DNA from 4 places in the Phytopseudomonas flavescens genome. Region 4 is predicted to be linked to each of the others. Evidence: riboswitches for the same ligand, from Rfam matches in the RefSeq annotation. Region 4 holds a riboswitch; each other region holds the start of a gene.
What was found. A riboswitch is a leader RNA that binds a small molecule or an ion and turns the genes downstream of it on or off. The one in region 4 is predicted to bind cobalamin.

Region 1 (3,690 bases), 1.2 Mb from region 4:
CAGCGTTACGACATCGCCAAGGCTGTTGTCGAAATCGTGATGGCGGGCGAAACGGATGCGGTTGTAATCGACACCCACGACGCTGCGGCTGTCGAGCCCGAACAGCGGATGGTCGAGGGTGAAGCTCTGGCGATCACCCACCTGTTCCTGAGTGTGCTTGATGCGCCAGAAATCGCCACGCTCGACCAGATCACCCGGCTGCCAGCGATAGGCCTCGGCATTGCGCCAGTAGCGCTGGGTCTTGATGTAGTAGAGCTGGTTGCTGGCACTGAGGGTGTCGCTGATCTGCCAGTCGGTGACCAGACGGGTGATCTGGTCGTGGTACTGAATATCGGCGTCAGCGACGTTGTAGTTGCGCTCACGCAGGCTCTCGCGAAAACGGCCATCGACCAGCGGCGTGCCCAGGTAGCGCATCGGCTGCTGATCGGCATGATCGTGGGACAGGGTGAAGCTCAGGTCGTCACTGGCGTCCCAGCGCAACGCCGCGCTGAGTGCCAGGCTCTCGGAATCGCCACGGTCGACCCAGCCGTTGCTGGCCTGCTGGTTGAGGGTGAAGCGGTAACTCAAGGCGTCGTTCAGCGAGCCACCGCTGTCCAGCGCAGCCTGGCGACGATCATCGCTGCCATACCCCAAGCGCAGTTGATTGCGGACCTCACCCGTGAAGGGCTTCTTCGGGATGACGTTGATCACCGCACCGGTCGCGCCCTCGCCATAGAGCACCGAAGCCGGGCCACGCAGCACGTCGAGACGCTCCACCGACCAGGTATCGACCGGAAAAGTCACGGTGCCAGCGCCGATGTACTGGCGGGTACCGTCGTACAGCTGCATGGTCGAGGCATGCCCGGAAAAACCGCGAGCCGACAGCGCGGTGCCACCGTTGCCGGGCGTACCGATCGTGGTGATGCCCGGTGTGCGGGTCACGGCGTCCTGTACGGTGAGGTTATTGCGGCCACGCACTTGCGCACCGCTGAGGCTGCTGGTGCTTGCCGGCGTTTTCAGTGGGGTGAGCCCCAGGCGCGAACCGGAGGTGGTTGGCGTGTGCAGATCAGGCGGCTGCGACGACTCGTCGGCTGTGCCGGTGATCGCCGTCGACGGCAAGGCCAAGGGCTCGTCCGACTCGGCGGCCTGCACGGGCATGGCGAACAGCACGCAGGGCACCAGGCCCACGCGCAGGGATTTGCCCGACAGGGCATAGAACAGAGAAGATCGGGACATGTCGTTCCACTCGAAACAGGAATGAATGAATCCCGGAGGGAACAACGCATAGGGAATCGCAGGCGTACGAAGCCCACGGAAACCGGCCTGCGCCCGCCCACCGCGGGTTTGCCAAACTGAAGTTTCGGGCCGGTCTCCGGGCTCGCGAGGGTCATGAAGCATTCACCTTCCCATGCCGTGGCACAGTGGTCATTCGAATGCTTCGCTCGCATACCGTTGCGGGGGCAGCGCCGGACTGATCATGTTCATGACGAACCGGCTTCCCGTTTCACCCCATGCACGGCGGCATGGGACACCTGAAACTGGCGCGCATCTGACCATCCAAGCGTCGAGCCGTCAATCATCGCCATGCAGTTGCCGCGATCCGTGCACCAAGGCATCGCCTGCTGGGATAACATCGCCCGACTCGGGTTGGCCAGGAAACACAGGATGCAGCGAGACGATGATCGAGCGACCGGCAGGCGCTCCTCTAGTGCCCCAAGCAAGCCGCCGACGCTGGCGGACGTGGCCAAGGTCGCCGGGGTTTCGCCGATCACCGTGTCGCGTACGCTCAACCAGCCGGAGATCGTCCGCCCCGAACTGCGCGAAAAGGTCTTTCGAGCCGTGCACAAGACCGGCTACGTGCCGGCCATGCTCACTGGCGTGGCCGAACAGCGCAGCCGGCTGATTTCCCTGCTGGTGCCCACGGTTGCCAACTCGATCTTCTCGGACACGGTGCAGGCACTGATCGACACCCTCACCGAAGCCGGCCACGAGACGCTGATCGGCCTGACCAACTACAGCGCCGAACGCGAAGAGCAGTTGCTCGACGCCATCCTGCGGCGCCGTCCCGATGGCATCGTGCTGACCGGCACCCTGCACACCAAGGCCAGCCGCACACGCCTGTCGCGTTCGGGCATTCCCATCGTCGAGTCCTGGGATCTCGCGCCGCGGCCGCTGGACATGCTGGTGGGTTTCTCCCACGAGGCGGTCGGAGTGGCCACCGCGCGCTACCTGACGGGCAAGGGCTATCGACGTTTCGCCGTGGTGACCCTGGATGACCCCCGCGGCCACCGCCGCTGCGAAAGCCTGATCGGCGAACTGGCGAGCCAGGGCATTGCCGAGGTGCCTCGCGTGGTGTTGCCGCCACCGGCCACGGTGAACCTCGGGCGCGAAGGCCTGCAGCGCCTGCTGGCCGGTGGCGAGCGCCCCGATGTGGTGGTGTGCAGTTCCGATACCCTGGCCCACGGCATACTCGAGGAAGCCACCGAGCTGGGCATTCGCGTGCCGCAGGATCTGGCCGTGATGGGCTTTGGTGATCTGAGCAGCGCCGCGCACCTGCACCCCGCCCTCTCCACCGTGTGCATCAACGGCGCGGACATCGGCGTGCAGGCCGCCCGCGCGCTGGTGCAACGCCTCGATCACCCCCATGAAGAGCCGGTGAAAGTACGCATCGATACCGGCTTTAGCATTGTTGAACGGCAAAGTGCGTGAGAGTCGACTCACATATCCAGCACCTAATTCACTCGGCTTTGGCTGTTTAGTGGCGAAAGCGGACCTTCGATTTGGTGGGCTAAAGCCCACCCTACAGCCGCGCATCTAACCGTAGGGTGGGCTTCAGCCCACCAATTGGCGCCCGACTACGAACGGCCGCTATCGCCTTGAAGCAGCCCTGAAGCTCTGCCCATTCCCTTGAATGATTACCTAATCAGCTTAACGTCCGGATTCACGTCAGTGATTTGAACCACCTGGCGGCACCAACAAAAACGTCAAGCGAGGTAATCAATGTGAGCGAACAACCCCTTTCCCAAGGCTGTGCAGACCAGGATCAGATCGCCTGGATTCGTATCGCTTCAGTTTTCCTGCCCCTGGCCAACCCGATCAGCGACGCCAAGGTGCTGACCGGACGGCAAAAGCCGATGACCGAGATCGCCATGCTGTTCGTGGAGATCGAAAGCAAGGATGGCCATCGCGGCCTTGGCTTCAGTTATTCGAAACGCGCGGGCGGCCCCGGCCAGTTCGCCCATGCCCAAGAAATCGCCCCGGCACTGATCGGCGAAAACCCCAGCGATATCCAGAAGCTCTGGACCAAGCTGTGCTGGGCCGGCGCTTCGGTCGGCCGCAGCGGTCTGTCGACCCAGGCCATCGGGGCCTTCGACGTCGCCCTGTGGGACATGAAGGCCAAGCGTGCCGGTCTGTCTCTGGCACGCCTGCTGGGCGCTCAGCGCGACTCGGTGCGCTGCTACAACACCTCCGGCGGCTTCCTGCACACGCCCCTCGACCAGTTGATGAAGAACACCGACCTGAGCCGTGAAAAAGGCATCGGTGGCATCAAGCTCAAGGTCGGCCAACCCAACTCGGCCATCGATATCGAGCGCGTCAGCACCGTACGCCGCCACCTGGGCGACGACTTCCCGCTGATGGTCGACGCCAACCAGCAATGGGATCGCCCGACCGCCCAACGCATGTGTCGCCAGTTCGAAGCCTACAACCTGG
Region 2 (3,690 bases), 2.8 Mb from region 4:
CGCCAGATCGTGCAACTGCTCGCCTTCGGGCATTGGTGATTTGCTGGCATAGCGGGTGAGGATCACCGTCTGGGAAACGGCCGGCAGCGTCAGCTCGCTTTCCAGCAGCGCGGCGCAGGCTGCCGTGGCCGTGACGCCGGGGATGATCTCGAAGGGAATGCTCAGGGCGCGCAGGTGACGAATCTGCTCACCGATGGCGCCGTACAGCGATGGGTCTCCCGAATGCACCCGTGCCACGTCTTCGCCGCGTGCATGGGCCGCCTGCAGCAGGGCGACGATTTCATCGAGATGCAATTCGGCGGTGTTCACCACCAGGCTGGCCTGATGGCCGTCGAGCAACGCTTCCGGCACCAGGGAACCGGCGTAGAGAATTACCGGGCAGGAGCGAATCAGGCGCTGGCCCTTCACGGTGATCAGTTCGGGGTCGCCGGGGCCGGCGCCGATGAAGTAGACGGTCATGCGAATCCTGGGTGTAGGGTGGAAGACGCTTTTCTCTTCCACCGTGTTGTTCGGCTTATCCGGTCATTCGGCGGGGGATCGCCATCCGGCGGATCGAGAAAGCGTGGACTACGCGTCCCGATCCACCCTACGGATCGCTGCGGGCAACGGCCAGTGTGGCGTTGGCGCTCTTGCGCTTGGTTATCCACAGGCGAGCGGGGCGATTGCTCAAGCGCTCGACCAAGGCCAGGGCGCTGGCTTCGGCAACGCTCGGGCTGCCAGTGACATGCAGGGCGATGGCCGAGGTCTGGCTCAGGCGCTCATGGTAACCCGTCAGCGCATCGGTGGGCAGGAAGCTGATGGGCAGGCCCAGATGCTCGGCCAACTGCAGCAACCCGGGCTCGTCAGCCTTGTGGTCGCTGCTGGCCAGCGCCGTCAGCTCGGCAGTGCTCGAGCCATGCTCGGCCAGCGTATCGTCGAGCAAGGCCAGCAGCTCGCTCAGCGAACACCCGCGCCGGCAACCCAGGCCGGCGACGAGGGTCGAGCGCTCGTTCATTCTGCGTGTCGAGTGCGGCCATGGAACCAGGCGGCAGCCAGCCCCAGAGCAGCCCAGAACGCAGCGTTGGTGAGCAGCGAGGCAAGGATGAATTCGTGCTCCAGCGCTTCGGGTGCCAGGCTTTCATGCACCTCAGGCTGCGGTGCGCCGATCACATGGGGCAGCGCCAGAATCACCAGGCCAAGTATGCGCAGCAGCCAGTTGCCGCCAAATGCCAGCAGCGCCAGGCCTGCAGCGGTCGAAGCTGCGGTACCGATCCACCAGTACTGGCGCAGCAGCAATTCGGCCGCAGCGGTACCTGGCAGCTCCGGCGGCAAGCCGCTCGAGGGCGCGAGCACGAAAGTGGCGAAACCGGCCAGGCCCCAGAGCAGGCCCTGCCAGGTTCTCTCGGGGGCGCGCAGGGTGAACAGGCCGGCGAGCATCAGCGCGAAGCCCACACCTACCACCAGGTTGCTCAAGCCTGTGGATAACAGCCGTTGCCAGCCATCTTCCGGTGCCCATGCTTCACCGTCATGGCTGTGAGCGCCAGCGGCGCCATGATCGTGAGCGGCGCTTGCGGTGTCGTGGTTGTGTTCGATGCTGGCCGCGGGCTCGACGACTTCGAACGTCTCGGCATGCAGGATCAGCGGGGTTATCCACAGGCTCTGCAGCAAGGTCAGCACGATGGCAGCGAGCAGGCCGGCGAAGCCTGCGGTCTGGGCGATGCGCTTGATCATCCTGGCGTCCTCAGTGGCACGGGAACGCGGCGCTATGCCGGGTATCGTGGGCCGCATTGTGCAAGGCTTCGACGTGGGAGAAGCCGGCGAAGAAGATCAGCACGGCGCCCAGCACGCAGCTGCCAACGGCAAGCAGAATACGCTGTGACAGGGGAAGTGCAGGTGCGCTGGAGTGCGAGATGGCGCTGCTGGACATGGTCGTGAACCTTCACTATGAGGTGAACGGCACAGCAGGGACGCAGCGAGCCCGCCCGCATAACGGGCAGCTATCGGCGCGTGCCCGCCCACCGCGGGTTGCCAAACAGAGGATTCAGGCCGGTCTCCGGGCTCACGATGATCACTGGGCAGTGATAAGGATCGGCCTTCCCATGCTTTCGCACAGTGGCCACGACGATCCTGACATTCGCTTACCGTTGCGGGGGCAGCGCCGGACTCGAACCGGCTTCCCGTTTCACCTCACGCACGGCGGCGTGAGACACCTGAAACAACCGCGCAAGAACACCACGAAGCGGCAAGTGCGTCAATATGTTGCAGATTCAGGCTCTGTGGACGTTTCAGCACGACCGCGTTGAAACGTCCACGGACCCTAGCGATTGACCGTGTCGCAGGCTCTGCGTAGCCTTGTGCTCTTCGAGGTTCTCCATCGATAGGTATGGAGCTAAGAGGGAACACGGCAAGCCGTGGCTGCCCCCGCAACTGTAAGCAGCGAGCGCATCGCCAATCGCCACTGGGAAACCGGGAAGGCCGGCTACGCGCCATGACCTGTGAGCCAGGAGACCTGCCTCGATAACGCTTTCGACAACCGGGCGGGGTGATCCGGTGATGCCTTCGCCAGCCTCGGCTGGCGCCTGCCATCCTATTGCCCGCTCGCCGTTCATTCAGACGCAGGGCCAATCATGAAAACGCTCGCCAAACTACCCGTCACCATCGTCACCGGCTTTCTCGGTGCTGGTAAGACCACCTTGCTGCGGCACATGCTTGAAAACGCCGAGGGCCGTCGCATTGCGGTGATCGTCAACGAGTTCGGTGAACTGGGTATCGACGGTGAGATCCTCAAGCAATGCACCATCGGCTGCACCGAGGAAGAAGCCAACGGTCGGGTTTTCGAACTGGCCAACGGCTGTCTGTGCTGCACCGTGCAGGAAGAGTTCTTCCCGGTGATGCGCGAACTGGTGGAGCGTCGCGGCGACCTCGACCATATCCTGATCGAAACCAGCGGCCTGGCCCTGCCCAAGCCGCTGGTCCAGGCCTTCAACTGGCCGGAAATCCGCAACGCCTGCACCGTCGATGCGGTGATCACCGTGGTCGACAGCCCGGCGGTGGCTGCCGGCACCTTCGCTGCCTTCCCCGATCAGGTCGATGCCCAGCGTAAGCTCGATCCCAACCTCGATCATGAGTCGCCCCTGCACGAACTGTTCGCCGACCAGCTGGCGAGCGCCGATCTGGTGATCCTCAACAAGGCCGATCTGCTCGATGCCGAGACCCTGGCAGCGGTGCGCGCCGAAGTCGGCGAAGAGCTGCCGCCAGCGGTCAAGGTGGTGGAGGCCCATGGCGGCTCGTTGCCGCTCAATGTGCTGCTGGGCCTGAACAGCGAGACCGAGTTGCATATCGAAGGTCGTCGCACCCACCATGACGATGAAGGCGACGACCACGATCACGACGAGTTCGACTCGTTCCACGTGGAACTACCGGAAGCCGATGAAGCCCGCCTGCTGGCCGCGCTGAAGGATGTGGTCGGCAAACACGGCATCCTGCGCATCAAGGGTTTCGTCGCCGTGCCGAACAAACCCATGCGTCTGCTTCTGCAAGGGGTCGGCCTGCGTTTCGACAAGCATTTCGACCGCGCCTGGAAGGCCGATGAAGCGCGGGTTACCCGCCTGATCGTGATCGGCCAGGAGCTCGACCACACGGCCATCGCGGCTGAGCTGAAAGCTGCGCTGGTATAACCATGATCGCCCGCAAGGGGCTCCTGCGGTTCGC
Region 3 (3,690 bases), 580 kb from region 4:
GAGCGGCAATACCGCGAGGCACCAGGCCGTCACGCCGTGGCTACGCCAGCCGCCTCCGGACGGGTTGAAGCGCTGCTCCAGACGATTGGCCAGCTTGCCGAAACCCACCAGCGGGTGCCAACGCCTCGGTTCACCAAGCGCGGCATCCAGCGCCACGCCCACGGCAGCACTGAGGATCAGGCTCATAAACACACTGCGCTATTCATGTGGCTCCCCGTCATGTGATGCCCAGCGATCCTGAAACAGCAATTCACTCAATGGTCGCACTTCGGCCCAGCCCTCCTGGGCCAGCATCGGTACCGGGTAGAACGCCTGCACCGGCCCCAGGCACAGCACCGCCACCGGCTTGCTGCCGGCTGGCATGCCCAGCAGCTCGGCCAGTGCGAGAGGATCGAACAGCGACACCCAGCCCATGCCCAGCCCCTCGGCCCTGGCGGCGAGCCAGAGATTCTGAATGGCGCAGGACAATGACGCCATATCCATTTCTGGCAGGGTGCGCCGGCCGAAGACATGAGCGTCACGGCCGTCCATCAGCGCCGCGACCAGCAACTCGGCGCACTCACGAACGCCCTCGACCTTGAGGCGCATGAACGCGTCGGAGCGTTCGCCCAACGCCTCGGCGGTCAGCCGGCGCTCGGCTTCGACCAACTGATAGATGTCTTCACGCAGTGCTGGCCGGGTGATGCGGATGAAGCGCCAGGGCTGCATCAGCCCCACACTGGGCGCCTGGTGCGCAGCTTCGAGCAGCTTGGCGAGCAGTTCAGGCGCCACCTCGCCACCACTGAAATGACGCATATCGCGGCGCTCGGAAATGGCCCGATAGACAGCGGCACGCTCCTCGGCGCTGAAGGCGTGGTCGCTCATGGCCTGAACAATGCCGCTGCGGCCGCAGGATCGGATGGCAGGTAAAAGTGGATATAGGACGCGGTGAGCCGGCCGAGACGAAACACCGCCTCGCTGACCGGTTTGTCATTGGGGCACTCGCCGCGAGCCAGCGGCTGCAGCTCGGATTCGAGCCGCGAATGATGATAGCTGTGACCGCGCAACAGCCCTTCGGGCAACGTGACCGCCTGCAGCGCGAGGGCGACCAGGCGCTTCTGCATCTGGGCATGGCCAGGCACCAAGCCGGCCAGCTCCGCCCGTTCGCCTGCCGCGTCGCTCAGTGTGTCGAGCAGGTAGAGCATGCCACCGCACTCGGCGAGAATCGGCTTGCCAGCTCGCTGATGGGCGGTGATGGCCTCGATCATCGAACGGTTGGTGGCCAGCGCCTGCAGATGCAGCTCCGGGTAGCCGCCTGGCAGATAAAGGCTGTCCACCTCGGGCAGGCTCTGATCTGCCAGCGGACTGAAGAACGTCAGGGCCGCGCCCATGCGCTCCAGCAGATCGAGATTGGCCTGATAGGTGAACGCGAAGGATGCGTCGCGGGCCACGCCGATGCGCACGCCCTCCAGCAGCGGCAATGGCGCTGCAATCGACGGCGCAGCGAAGGTCACTGGTGGCGGCAGGGTAACCGTTGCGGTCTGTGCCAGAGCATCGGCAGCGGTATCCAGACGCACATCGAGGTCGGCGAGCTCGGCGGCCTGCACCAGGCCCAGGTGGCGGCTCGGCAATTCGATCGCGGCGCTACGCGGCAAAGAGCCGTACCAGCGGATCGAGGCTGGCAGGCTGTCGCGGATCAGATCGTTATGGCGCCCGGGATTGACGCGATTGCCGAGCACACCGGAGAACGGCAGATCCGGCTGATAGCTGGCCAGGCCGACGGCCAGTGCCCCGAAGGTCTGGGCCATGGCGGAGCCATCGATCACCCCCAGCACCGGAACCCCGAAGCGGCGGGCCAGGTCGGCGGCGGATGGCGAGCCGTCGAACAGCCCCATCACACCTTCGATGAGGATCAGGTCCGCCTCGCCAGCGGCTTCCCACAGCAGGCGGCGGCTCTCGGCCTCGCCAACCATCCACAGATCCAACTGATAAACCGGGTGGCCGCTGGCACGGGAGAGGATCATTGGATCGAGAAAGTCAGGCCCGCACTTGAACACCCGCACCCGCTTGCCCTGCCGGGTGTGCAGGCGTGCCAGGGCCGCAGTGACGGTGGTCTTGCCCTGCCCCGAGGCCGGCGCAGCGATCAACAGTGCCGGACAGTGGCGCGACGCGCGCTCACCCGCATCGGATACAGACGCTGTAACGCTCAAAACTCCACGCCTTTCTGTGCTTTCACGCCGGACTTGAAGGCATGCTTCACGAGCGTCATTTCGGTAACGGTATCCGCGGCCTCTAGCAGCGCCGGTGGCGCGCCACGGCCGGTAGCCACGACGTGCTGCAGCTCGGGGCGCGACTCGATGTCACGCAGCACCACATCCACGTCCAGGTAACCGTGCTTGAGGGCGATGTTCAGCTCGTCCAGTACCACCAGGGCGATCTGCGGGTCGTTCAGCAGTTGCCGGGCGACCTCCCAGGCCTGAACGGCCTTCTCGATGTCCCGCTGACGATCCTGGGTGTCCCAGGTGTAGCCCTCGCCCATCACGTGGTAGCTGACTTCATCGGGAAAGCGGCGGAAAAAGTGCTCCTCACCGGTGGCCATGCCGCCCTTGATGAACTGCACCACGCCGACCTTGAGACCATGCCCCAGCGCGCGGGCGACCATGCCGAAGGCCGAGCTGCTCTTGCCCTTGCCATTGCCGCTGTGCACCAGCAGCAGGCCGTACTCGTCCTGAGCCTGGGCGATCTTTTCGTCCATCAGGGCTTTCTTGCGCGCCATGCGGGCGTTGTGCCGCGCGTCGCGCTCTGCTGATTCTCGGCTTGGGGATGGGGTCATGGGATCTCCTTTGCGCGAGGCCGCGCGGCACACGCCAGTGAAACGGTCGGGCAGGAAACCGGGTTCAGGCCAGACGATGAAGGAATCACACAGGAGCAGGCAGGAGCTGACCGGGTCGGCCGCGCACCGGCCGCGCCCACCGCGCAAACCTGGAAAAGCGACAGGCCGGTCTCCGGGCTTGCGAGCACCGCACTCAGCAGAATGCGGACACCGACGCGACCTTCCCGTATCGACGATACAGTGGCGAGAAGCGTGGTTGGACTCGTTTACCGTTGCGGGGGCAGCGTCGGCCTTGCCTGCCTATTGAAACAGCGGCGCACCGACTTCCCAGTTTCACCCCCGGCCGAAACCGGGGACACCTGAAGCAAGCCGCGAAGGGTAAGGATTGGCCGCCTCAGCGTCAATCGAAGACTCAGAATCCGCCTCCCTGGCAGGCGAGCCAGAGCCACGCAGGGTCCCAGGGCGGTCTCAAAGGAGCATGGCCGAGCTGCAGCGGACGCTGGCCTGGCGCTCAGGGATGGCTGGCCAGCTCGACCGGAAACACCCGCTTCGCTTCGATATAGGTGCGCTGCCAATAGCTGTTGCCGAGACTGTCCAGACGCACGGTGCCGCCCGAAGAAGGTGCATGCACGAAGCGCCCTTCGCCGACGTAGATACCGGCATGACTGACCTGCCGGCCACCGTTGGTGGCGAAGAACACCAGATCGCCACTGCGCAGGGCATCGCGGCCAACCACTGGGGCGCGCATGCTGATCAGCTCCCGGGTGGAGCGAGGCAACTGGATGCCTGCGGCATCACGGTACACATAGCCGATCAGCCCACTGCAGTCGAAACCACTGGCCGGTGTGTTGCCGCCGTAGCGGTATGGCGTACCGACG
Region 4 (3,690 bases):
TTCTGCGCCAGTGCCCGAGCGATGTGCACGCGCTGGCGTTCACCGCCCGACAGGGTGCTCCAGGCTCGCTCCGGCATTTCGGCCATGTCCACATCCGCCAGTGCCTGAACGACGATCCGTTCGTCCTCCGCCGACCAGGGCTGCAAGGCCGACAGCCAGGGCGTGCGGCCCAGCTCGACGGCATCGCGCACCGTCACCGCGTCACCGGTGTCGGCCTGTTGCTCGACGAATGCCAACTGGCGGGCGACATCCCGGCGACTCAGGCCACCCAGCGGCTTGCCCTGCAGGTGCACCTGGCCGCTGCCCGGCGTGCGGATGCCGGACAGCAGCTTGAGCAAGGTCGACTTGCCCGAGCCATTGGGACCGATCAGGCCGAGCGTCTCGCCCTGACGCAGTTGCAGATCGACGCCGGCGACGATTGCCCTACCCTTCACCGACCAGCCCAGGTCGCTGCACTGCAGCACCGTACTCACCGCGCCCGCCTCCCGCGTACCAGAATCACCGCGAAGGCCGGCGCACCGATCAACGCGGTGACCACACCGATGGGCAGTACCTGGCCCTTGATCACCGTACGCGACAGCACGTCGGCGGCGATCAGGAACACCGCACCAGTCAGGGCCGCGACCGGCACCAGCCGGCCATGCCGCACGCCGACCAGCAGCCGTGCAGCGTGAGGGATCACCAGACCGACGAAGCCGATGGAGCCGACGATCGACACCATCACCGCCGTGACCAGCGCCGCGCAGGCGATCAGCGTGGCCTGTACCCGACGCACCGGCACGCCCAGCGACGCAGCCGATTCGGCACCGAAGGTGAAGGCATCCAGCGCGCGAGTATGCCAGGCCACCAGCAGCACCCCGGCCAGCGCCACGGGCACGGCCAGGGCGACATCGTGCCAGTTGACACCACTGAGGTTGCCGAGCAGCCAGAACATGATGCCCCGGGCCTGCTCGGCGCTGGCCGACTTGGTGATCAGGAACGAGGTCAGCGCGTTGAACAGTTGGGAGCCGGCGATACCGGCAAGAATGATCTGCCCGGTGCCATTCAGCGCGCCGCCACCGGCGGCCCGCGCCAGCAGCGCGACCAGGCTGAAGGCGGCGATCGCACCGATGAAGGCGCCCATGGACAGCGACAGCATGCCTGCGCCGAGCCCCAGCAGCGCCACCGAAACCGCTCCGGTGGAGGCACCGGCGGAAATCCCCAGCAGATAGGGATCGGCCAGCGGATTGCGCAACAGCGCCTGCAGCACCACCCCGGAAACCGCCAACCCGGCGCCGCAGCAGGCGGCCACCAGGGCCCGGGTCAGGCGGTAGTTCCAGACGATTCCCTCGTCGATCGGATCGAGCACGAAGCCCGCCCCGAACAGCTTGTTGGCCAGCACCTGAAAGACCACCGACAGCGTGATGCGGGTTTCACCCAGCGCCACACCGACGACCACCGCCACGGCCAGCAACAGCAGGCAGACGATGGTCAGCAGGAACAGGCGGGAGCCACGGGCAATCATTTCTGCAGATCGAACCCGTCAACGGCCTTGGCCAGGGTTTCGATGCCGGTGATCATTCGCAGCGAAGCCTGCATGCCGTCGGCATCGAGAATCACGATGCGGCCGTTCTTCACCGCATCCATGTGCTTGGCGACCGGGTCATTGCGCAGGAACTCGAGTTTCTTCTCCACGTCGTCAGCCGGGAAACGGCGGCGATCCATGCGCGCAAGCACCAGCACGGTCGGGTTGGCCTTGGCCAGGGTTTCCCAGCCGACGGTTGGCCACTCTTCGCTGGACTCGACCACGTTTTGCAGCCCTAGCGACTTCATCATGTAATCGGCAACGCCTTTCTGACCGGCCATGTAGGGGTCGAGATCCAGGTCGGCGCTGGAGAACCAGAACGCGGCGGAGATCTGCTTCGCCTGGCGCTGCTCGGCATTTGCAACCGCCTTGCCGAGTCGCTCCTGCAGGCTGGCGACCAGCTTGTCGCCCTCAGCCTGCACGTCGAAGATCTGCGCCAGCTGCTGAATGCTCTTGTACAGGCTGTCGATCTGGAACGGCTGCAGGCGAGTACCGTCGGCACCCACCAGATTGTCCTTGCCCTCACAGTCGGACGGCATGATGTAGGTCGGAATCTTCAGCGCGTGAAACTGCTCACGGGTACCGACCACGCCCTGCTTGCCCACCATCCACTCGAACTGCACGGCCACCAGCCCGGGGCGCTTGTTGATCACCGACTCGAAGCTCGGGTCGTTATCGGCCAGGCGCTCGACCTTGGCATTCTGCGCCTCGAACTCGGGCAGGACGTTGCTGAACCACAGCGAGGTACCCACCAGACGGTCGCCAAGCCCGAGGGAATAGAGAATTTCGGTGCCGGCCTGACCGATGGTCACGGCGCTCTTCGGCGCATCGGCGAAGCTCAGCTCATGGCCGCAGTTCTCGAGGGTCAGGGGGTAACGAGTCGGGGTGGCGGCCAGCGCCATCGAAGACAGGCCAAGGGTGGCGGCCAGAACGGCAAAACGAGACACGGTCATGCGGGTGATCTCCCAATCAACAGATACGCATAAATGGCAGTGCGCAGGCTGGAGAACACATCACGCCAAGCGGCCATGGCCGCACCTGTCCATCAGGAAGGTGATTACGGATGCCCCCTCCCGGACACCCCGCCGGCTGGTTCGATTGCAGTGTCCAAACACAGCTGGATTGCAGCTGATCGGACCGATGCCGGCAGGTCTCCTGACTGGTACGTCGCGGCAGCGCTGTGGCCTTCCCGGGTTCGCCCCCAGTGACACGAATGCAGCGCTGCTCGGTACCTACAGTTGCGGGGGCAGTTCCGTTTGGCCATCAGAAATGGCGACGGATTCCCTATTAATTCCTCGCGGAAACCGGCGGGCGGCATCTTAAACGATTAGGTCGCTGCCCTGCAGCGCTTCGCTGCAGTTTCTGCGCATTCATCTCGACATACCGAAGCCGTTGCAGCACCTGTGCGGCTAATGCTGGCGACCATTATTGTTATAATATAACAATTTAGCAAGTCGAGTTGAGTGCTCGCTTCAGCTCCTGATCGAAAGATCCATGGAGCCGATCGACACCGTGGTGGAAAAATTCGGATTCAGGCTTGAAATGAGAACCAAAATCAACAAGACTTGATATTGTTACCTTATAACGTATTTATTGGAGTGCTCATGAAACCTGGTATCCACCCCGACTACCGCCCCGTGCTGTTTCACGATGTCTCGGCCGACACCTATTGGCTGATCGGTTCCACCGTCAGCACCGACAAGACCCGCGAGCACAGCGACGGCAACACCTATCCCTACGTCACGCTCGATATCTCCAGCGCGTCGCACCCGATCTACACCGGCCAGCAGCGCCAGACGGCAAGCGAAGGTCGGGTGGCCGGCTTCAACAAACGCTTCGCCGGTTTCGCAGGAGCCCGCTCATGAAAGTCGTCGCCTCGCTGAAACAGGCCAAACTGCGCCACCGCGATTGCCAGATCGTCAAGCGCCGGGGTCGCATCTACGTGATCTGCAAGACCGAACCACGCTTCAAGTGCGTGCAAGGCCGGCCCAAACCGCAGCGCAAGAACAAGGGCTAAGCGCCTGCATCAGCCTCTCGGCGCGGCGCGTTCACAGCCGTCTCTCCAGGTCTGTGGCGCGACAACCATTCGCCCGCAAGCGGGCTCCTACAGTATCGAGGCGCCTGCG

Region 1: linked by a shared signal. The riboswitch ahead of FHR27_RS02405 (TonB-dependent receptor) and the one ahead of FHR27_RS07640 (ABC transporter substrate-binding protein) in region 4 are both predicted to bind cobalamin.
Region 2: linked by a shared signal. The riboswitch ahead of FHR27_RS20410 (CbtB domain-containing protein) and the one ahead of FHR27_RS07640 (ABC transporter substrate-binding protein) in region 4 are both predicted to bind cobalamin.
Region 3: linked by a shared signal. The riboswitch ahead of cobO (cob(I)yrinic acid a,c-diamide adenosyltransferase) and the one ahead of FHR27_RS07640 (ABC transporter substrate-binding protein) in region 4 are both predicted to bind cobalamin.

The regions. Positions count from the first base shown of each region.
Region 1 covers NZ_JACBYV010000001.1:567,206-570,895, reverse strand. The annotation lists gene FHR27_RS02405 (TonB-dependent receptor) at 1-1,215, opposite strand, end outside; cobalamin riboswitch at 1,326-1,530, opposite strand; gene FHR27_RS02400 (LacI family DNA-binding transcriptional regulator) at 1,645-2,688, shown strand; gene FHR27_RS02395 (L-talarate/galactarate dehydratase) at 2,982-3,690, shown strand, end outside.
Region 2 covers NZ_JACBYV010000001.1:4,549,439-4,553,128, reverse strand. The annotation lists gene cobM (precorrin-4 C(11)-methyltransferase) at 1-459, opposite strand, end outside; gene FHR27_RS20420 (cobalamin biosynthesis protein) at 587-994, opposite strand; gene FHR27_RS20415 (CbtA family protein) at 991-1,710, opposite strand; gene FHR27_RS20410 (CbtB domain-containing protein) at 1,721-1,906, opposite strand; cobalamin riboswitch at 2,007-2,208, opposite strand; cobalamin riboswitch at 2,327-2,510, shown strand; gene cobW (cobalamin biosynthesis protein CobW) at 2,607-3,656, shown strand.
Region 3 covers NZ_JACBYV010000001.1:2,310,110-2,313,799, forward strand. The annotation lists gene cbiB (adenosylcobinamide-phosphate synthase CbiB) at 1-186, opposite strand, end outside; gene bluB (5,6-dimethylbenzimidazole synthase) at 199-864, opposite strand; gene FHR27_RS10190 (cobyrinate a,c-diamide synthase) at 861-2,189, opposite strand; gene cobO (cob(I)yrinic acid a,c-diamide adenosyltransferase) at 2,186-2,812, opposite strand; cobalamin riboswitch at 2,959-3,190, opposite strand; gene FHR27_RS10200 (C40 family peptidase) at 3,324-3,690, opposite strand, start outside.
Region 4 covers NZ_JACBYV010000001.1:1,726,266-1,729,955, forward strand. The annotation lists gene FHR27_RS07630 (ABC transporter ATP-binding protein) at 1-473, opposite strand, end outside; gene FHR27_RS07635 (FecCD family ABC transporter permease) at 470-1,504, opposite strand; gene FHR27_RS07640 (ABC transporter substrate-binding protein) at 1,501-2,517, opposite strand; cobalamin riboswitch at 2,693-2,888, opposite strand; gene FHR27_RS07645 (type B 50S ribosomal protein L31) at 3,169-3,429, shown strand; gene ykgO (type B 50S ribosomal protein L36) at 3,426-3,581, shown strand.